DNA from 3 places in the Ruegeria sp. BI12 genome. Region 2 is predicted to be linked to each of the others. Evidence: riboswitches for the same ligand, from Rfam matches in the RefSeq annotation. Region 2 holds a riboswitch; each other region holds the start of a gene.

What was found. A riboswitch is a leader RNA that binds a small molecule or an ion and turns the genes downstream of it on or off. The one in region 2 is predicted to bind cobalamin.
Region 1: it holds a riboswitch for cobalamin, as region 2 does, so the genes downstream of both, ACR0AK_RS04410 (DUF1636 family protein) here and ACR0AK_RS15670 (DUF1636 family protein) in region 2, are expected to answer to the same signal.
Region 3: it holds a riboswitch for cobalamin, as region 2 does, so the genes downstream of both, ACR0AK_RS00780 (hypothetical protein) here and ACR0AK_RS15670 (DUF1636 family protein) in region 2, are expected to answer to the same signal.

Annotation. Positions count from the first base shown of each region.
Region 1 covers NZ_JBQFSL010000001.1:848,676-850,935, reverse strand. The annotation lists gene ACR0AK_RS04425 (protein-L-isoaspartate O-methyltransferase family protein) at 1-219, opposite strand, end outside; tRNA gene ACR0AK_RS04420 (tRNA-Cys) at 447-520, shown strand; gene ACR0AK_RS04415 (hypothetical protein) at 652-861, shown strand; cobalamin riboswitch at 1,036-1,244, shown strand; gene ACR0AK_RS04410 (DUF1636 family protein) at 1,328-1,717, shown strand; gene cobW (cobalamin biosynthesis protein CobW) at 1,714-2,260, shown strand, end outside.
Region 2 covers NZ_JBQFSL010000002.1:529,932-532,191, reverse strand. The annotation lists gene ACR0AK_RS15675 (bifunctional enoyl-CoA hydratase/phosphate acetyltransferase) at 1-514, opposite strand, end outside; cobalamin riboswitch at 718-924, shown strand; gene ACR0AK_RS15670 (DUF1636 family protein) at 1,026-1,382, shown strand; gene ACR0AK_RS15665 (ABC transporter ATP-binding protein) at 1,379-2,164, shown strand; gene ACR0AK_RS15660 (ABC transporter substrate-binding protein) at 2,175-2,260, shown strand, end outside.
Region 3 covers NZ_JBQFSL010000001.1:146,436-148,695, reverse strand. The annotation lists gene ACR0AK_RS00785 (alpha/beta hydrolase family protein) at 1-696, opposite strand, end outside; cobalamin riboswitch at 841-1,060, shown strand; gene ACR0AK_RS00780 (hypothetical protein) at 1,145-1,552, shown strand; gene ACR0AK_RS00775 (protein-tyrosine phosphatase family protein) at 1,560-2,012, opposite strand; gene ACR0AK_RS00770 (DNA polymerase III subunit gamma/tau) at 2,215-2,260, shown strand, end outside.

The sequences.
Region 1 (2,260 bases), on a different contig from region 2:
AATGTCCAACATCTTGGCCAATGTCCGCGGCTCTAACATGCAGCGTCCGTCGCCCAGTTCGATCAATCCCTCGACATAAGCCGCCTCGCGCTGTGAATCCGGCACGAAGTTTTCACGCTTGACGGTCAGCATCGCGTCGATGATGGGAAATTTCGTGACATCAGAAGGACGTATCTGCGTATCGACCATTGTCCGGCGACGGGCTGCGAAATCTGTCATTGGATCGCTCGTTTTGTTCCCTTGGGTGATCGAGTTCTGCCACATCCTTGAAAAACCGGCAACGGCCCAGGCACGGAAATTTACTAATCTTCACAGGATACAACGTCGCAACCAAAGGCCAAGTTTGCACCCTGCTCCGAAAATTGCGTTTCCCCCTCTGGACGCTACTGTCGAAAGCTGCTAAAACGCCTGTCACACCACGACAAGTATTTGATTTTACTTGAAAAGGCGAGTTGGCGGAGTGGTGACGCAGCGGATTGCAAATCCGTGTACACCGGTTCGATTCCGGTACTCGCCTCCATTTTCTTCCTCGTATGGCACCCTGTGCTTTGCCTCCGAAATTTCAGGCGTTTACAGTTGGGTACCAGTTGCCTCTTGGACTCCGGAACCACGTTTATTTCAGCATTGAAGTCTGGGGAAGTCTGGGACGGCATGCCGAAGCGGCTTGAGGAGGCTGCCAACCATGCCAGATCGACGCTTGTGAACGCGCACAGACTGGACATGACGCACTGTGCGTCGGGCGTTGAAGGTCACGCTTTGCCTCCGTTGCGTTCCTATGCGCCTGCCGCAGTTATCGCTCAGATGCTGGCACAAAATGCGATTGTTGCGATTGCAGGTCCCGCGATTCCATTCGTGAACTAAACCGACTTGATTGTCGGGCGCTAAGACGCTCAATCATCTGCGGCGGCGGAGCGGTTTTGATCTTGTCTGCATGATCGGCTTGTCTCGGATGCCGCTGACTGACATCGGCACGTCGCTTTTCTGACGTGAAGGGTTTTCACCCACCTCTCATGCTTGACAAGCCCCCTGCCCGTGCCGCATGTCGCAGGCGTTGGTGTCCATCCTCGGATGGATGAAAAGGGAATGTGCCAGCGATGTCATCGCCAAGCGCAGCCGCCCCCGCGACCGTGACCGGAGAGGGTGCCCAAAGCCACTGGCCCAATAGGCCGGGAAGGCGGGACATCCGACAGAGACCGCCTCTGACATCCGCAAGCCGGGAGACCTGCCAGCACCCGAAGTTGAAACCGGGCGGGGTGTTCCGGTGTCGGGTCCATGTCGCACACGTGGCCCGCATGAAACCCCGTCCCCCGTATAAAGGATGAGGGGGATGAGAGACGTGACCGAGACCACACCAGTCGAATTACTGGTCTGCACGACATGCCGTCGCGGGCTGCCCATCGAAGATGACGCCAAGCGACCCGGTACTTTGCTGCACAAAGCTCTGGAACAGGCTGGCTTGCCTGACGGCGTGGACCTGAAGCCGGTGGAATGCCTGTCGAACTGTGATCAGGGATGTTCGATCGTTTTACGTGGTGGCCCGTCCCGCTGGACGTTCGTTTATGAAAACCTCGACGAGTCCGACCACGTTGAAACCATCGTTGAAGGCGTCACCAAATATCTGGCCGCCGAAGACGGTCTGGTGAAATGGCGTGAGCGCCCCGAACATTTCCGCAAAAACTGTGCGGCCCGCATTCCCCCGATTGGAGCCCTGAAATGAGCAATCTCGAAAAACTTCCCGTCACCGTGATCACCGGCTTTCTGGGCTCGGGCAAGACCACGCTGGTCAAGCACTTGATGCAGAACCCGCAGGGCAAACGCCTGGCCGTGGTCGTCAACGAATTCGGTGACGTTGGCGTGGATGGCGACATCCTGAAATCCTGCGCCATCCCCGATTGCCCGGCGGAGAACATCATGGAACTGGCCAATGGCTGCATCTGCTGCACCGTGGCGGATGATTTCATCCCGACCATCGAAGCGCTTATGGCGCTGGAGCCGCGCCCCGATCACATTCTGATCGAAACCTCCGGCCTCGCGCTGCCCAAGCCGCTGCTGAAGGCATTCGACTGGCCTGATATCCGCTCCAAGATCACCGTTGATGGTGTGATCGCTCTGGCAGATGCCGAAGCCGTGGCTGCAGGACGCTTTGCTCCGAATGTCGAAGCCGTGGACGCCCAGCGCCTGGCGGACGACTCGATCGACCACGAAACGCCCCTGTCCGAGGTGTTCGAGGATCAGATTTCGTGCGCCGACATCATCCTGC
Region 2 (2,260 bases):
GTGGCCGGGCCTTTTCTAACAGGGCATCAAAGTGCCGGTGCCGCTGAACGATTAGCCCCGGGACCTCAACCGAATCGAATGTCAAATGCCGTGGCGGTGGCGTGACCTGTACCGTACCGCTCAGGATCAATGCATTGTCGTTGACCCGGCGCACCTCGGTCGAGCACGTCACGTCGCCATCTTCGCGCTTTTCGATTATGGAAACAAAGGCCGTCAGTTCTTGACCTGCCAAAACCGCCGCATGAAAACTCAGATCTGCCCGACGTGTTTGCGTACCAGCCCCCGGCAAGATGTTCCCGATAACCGCAGCCACCAAACCCGCTGGCCACAACGCGGGCGCGACAGCCTCTGGCTGCCCATCTCCGTCTCCGTCATAGGCCGCCAAATGCAAAGGGTTGTGGTCGCCCGAGGCCGACGCAAACGCGTACAAATCGTCCACGGTGCACAATCGGGTAACCTGTGCTTTGTCGCCCACTTTCAGTTGAGAATAAGTTCGGTTTTCCTGAATTTTCATCTCGTCCGGTTTTGTGTTCGAATGCGCTTTCGTCGTTCCAAGCGTTTGGATTCTGGGCCTTTCGAGGCGAGATCCGCCCATCTTGTTGCTGTCATTTCTGCGACGCAGCGTAGTCGGTATGTCGCCGAAAGACAAATGGCAAAATGGCAGCAAAGTCGCGCGGGGAGGTGCGGATTATCGCTTGACCCAAAATCGGAACTCGGGCAAGCATCAGCCCTGATGGTTCCCTCTGGTTCGCCGAGGGATGAAAAGGGAATACGGTGAGGTTGCCAACCGGCACCAAGTCCGTGACTGCCCCCGCAACTGTAAGCGGTGAGCGACGCCAATTATCCACTGACCCTAATAGGTCGGGAAGGATGGCCAAGCTACGACCCGCAAGTCAGGAGACCTACCATCCAATATTCAACCAACCCGGGGCGGGGCGTCCTGGAAGGAGGCTCTATGACACGTCCTGGACGTGATGACATTACTGGCACCTTCTGTTCGCGCTTGGCCACAAGCGGAGTGGGCCATGCCGAACAATCCTGATCATTTTCTTCTGATTTGCGAAACCTGCGAAGGCTCTGACCGGGCAGCTTCACTGCGAGATGCGCTGGAAGCCAAGCTTCCAACCAGCTTTGGCATCCGTAATGTCTCCTGCATGGCCGGTTGCAGCCGACCCACGACGGTCGGGTTTCAAGCATTAGACAAGGCGCAGTACCTATTCGGTGATATACAATCGGATCAGGATGTGGACGCATTGGTCGAATTTGCGCATCAGTACCACAACAGCGACGACGGCTGGACCGACGCAACAAATCGCCCCCCCGCCCTTCTTGAAAAAACCCTATCGCGCCTTCCGCCGCTCAAGCTGGAGGCCAGCGCATGACTTGCGGGACCTTTCTGGAGGCGCGCGCGCTGGAGTATTACGCCCTGAACGGCGACGTTTTGCTCAAAGACGTCAATTTCGATTTGGATGAGGGGGCTATTCTGGCAATTGCCGGCCCTAACGGCGCGGGCAAGACAACGTTGCTGAATCTATTGTGCGGTGCCGAAGAGATCGTGCTGGGGGACGTTCTGGTAAAGGGACGCAGCCTTCGACAGCTTTCGGCTATGGACCGAGCCCGAATGATTGCCGTGGTCAGCCAGCAGGAGTCTCCTGACGGGCGCTTGTTTCTGCGCGACTATGTGGCCCTTGGACAAATCCCGATCCATGCTGATCGATCTGCCGCAGACCATTCTTTGGAACTGGATCGCATCCTGAACCTGACCAGTCTGGACGCGCTCGCCGACAAACGGATGGCAGTATTGTCGGGAGGGGAACGTCAGCGTGCGCATATTGCGCGGGCGTTGGCCCAAAACCCTTCCCTGTTGTTTCTGGATGAACCGACGAACCACCTGGACCCTGACGCCAAGGGACGGATGCTATCGCTGGTGGCAGAGCTTGGCATAACGGTGGTCATGATTGTCCATGACCTGGTCATGATACCGGAATTCGCCACTCACGTCGCTTTAATGAAGTCCACGCGCCTTACTGGTTTCGGGCCGGTGCACGAGGTGCTGACACCCGAAAGGGTCCGTGAAACGTTTGGTGTCGATTACCTGAGCTTTCAACACGAAGGCCGTGTGATCCCGGCACTGGATATTCGAAGAACCACTATCTCAAATTAGGGAACCCAACATGAAGAAAACACTCTGGTGCGCGGCACTGATCAGCGGCGTTGCAAGCAGCGCAGCGGCGCATGAGATCACCGTAGACAACTGCGG
Region 3 (2,260 bases), on a different contig from region 2:
ATCATCATCCATTGTGAAAAGATCGACGGGTGTTTCCGACGCGGCCCAACGGGCATCTGGAAGGGTTTTGCCGATATCTGGCACGTAGTTCAGCGCATTGGTGCACCATTTGCGCCATTGCCAATAGACGTCTGCGGGAAGGTCCGAGCCGAACCCAAGCGCCTTGCCCGGCAGGTATCCCAGCACCTTTACCAGTAATGGCGGGTGGCCGTACCAGAACATTGTCGCCAGCGCGCGGTAAGGCCAGGGGTGGTCGGATAGCGTCACCAGCCCAGAGCAGACACAAATCATCCTGTCGATCTGGTCGATATCCGGCTGAATTGGTCCCAGCATTCCGCCGACCGAGTGGCCAATGCTCCACTGCTGAGCGGCCGGAAATCTGCGTCGCATTTCAGCCCGCGCTGCAGGCATGTCGATCAGCGCCCAGTCGGCCATCGTGGCCCGCGAATCGCGCAGATGCCCACGCCGCGAGTGACCAAAGTCTCGATAGTCATAGGTCAGGCAAGCCATGCCGTGTTCCGCCGCCAGCCACTGTGCAAAATGCTGATAATAGTCGCGCGGAACGCCAGTTGCTCCGTGGATCACAACCGCCACGTCTGGCGCATACGCGGGCATGTACAACCGCGCGGAAAGATCAGACTTCCCGGCAGGAAACGCAAAATCCTCGGTCAATACGGCCGGAGTGTTGTCCAACATGGCGTCCTCGCATGCATCTGAACTATTCGGTTCACATATGGCATATCGGCGCTTTTGCCCGGATAAAGTCAACAGATTTTCAAAGTGACCATGCGTCCTTTTGAACGACGGGAAACAGCCCGCTTGACTCAAGCCACCCACACCCGCTAGCGATTACGTGATGGTTCTCGTCCTTATATTGGGACGGGATGAAAAGGGAACACGGTGCGGTCCAACCCGGCGATGCCGGAGCGGACCAAGGCCGCGACTGCCCCCGCAACTGTAAGCGGTGAGCAATGCCGAAACACCACTGGTCGAAAGACTGGGAAGGTCGGCAAAGCGATGACCCGCAAGTCAGGAGACCTGCCATCAAAGAAAAAACCGAAACTCGGGCGGGGTGTCCGGGCAGGTCTTCAGTTGACTGAAATACCTGTTCCACGTCCCCCGCCTACCGCGCGGAGGGCGCATTATGATCTGGAAGACAACGACCCATGAGTTCACTGCCACGCTTTGCCAGAAAACGGGTAAGACCTGTCCGGCATTGGCACGAATGGCGCGGGCTCTGACTGACGCAATATCAACAGCACAACCGGTAACAACGAGCACATTCGAGGTGGACGGTTCCAGCGAACTGACCCATTGCGGCGAGGGCTGCACGGCTCGGTTTCGCGCCAGCCCGTCCCGGATCAGGGTCTATTGCGGCGCGAACGCAGACGACTCGGCAGATATGTTGGACGATTACGCCGATATGATGTTCAGCACTGAATTCGCCACGCTGCCAACAGGTGTATTGACCACTTTGCCTTGCGCAATGCTCGAGGCATCGGCTCTTGCGCCGCGGGCGTCACAGCACATTGTGCAGCAGGCAACAGCCTGATTTTGATTCACCGGTTGCCCTGGGCCTGCTTCATGGCCCAGGCCATTTGTTGATCCGTTTCCACCGCGCATGGTCGGGCCAAGCGCAACCGGTCTAATGCCTGGTTTGCGTCTTCGCCGCTTTCTATCATAAGCCTCAGCACGACCATCCCCGATCGACCACAGCCGCCCCGGCAATGCACCAGCACACGTCCCCCGTCGGACAGTATTTGTCGCGCGGTTGCGCTTACCTTCGGCCAAAGAGCTTCGACTTTCGATGGAGGCGTACCAAAATCCTCGATAGGAAGATGCATCCAGATCGCGGACTTGCTTTGAACATCCTGACCCAAGCCCTCTGCACCCAGCCGCTGCATCTCGGCCTCAGTGGTCATGGATACAACCAGATTGGGGTTCCAGTCGTATATCACCGTCAAATCCTCCGCATATCCGCCGTCGCCACCCGGCAGTGGGGACAATGCCAAGATGCCCGAACCAACGCATAGCGGGTATATTGCAAATTTTGCCAACGCTCGCGCTCCTTTTGTCTTCGGCCCGCCCGACCATGAGTGCCGGTGTAAACTGACTGCAGAAGCAGTCCAAACCGAAATTACTCAAAGCCTGCTGTGGACGCGAGCGGCGCGGGTCTCTACGCTGCGTTTCTGACACGAATCCGACAGAGCAGACATGACCGAAACGCCCAGCCCCGCCTATCAGGTTCTTGCCCGCAAGT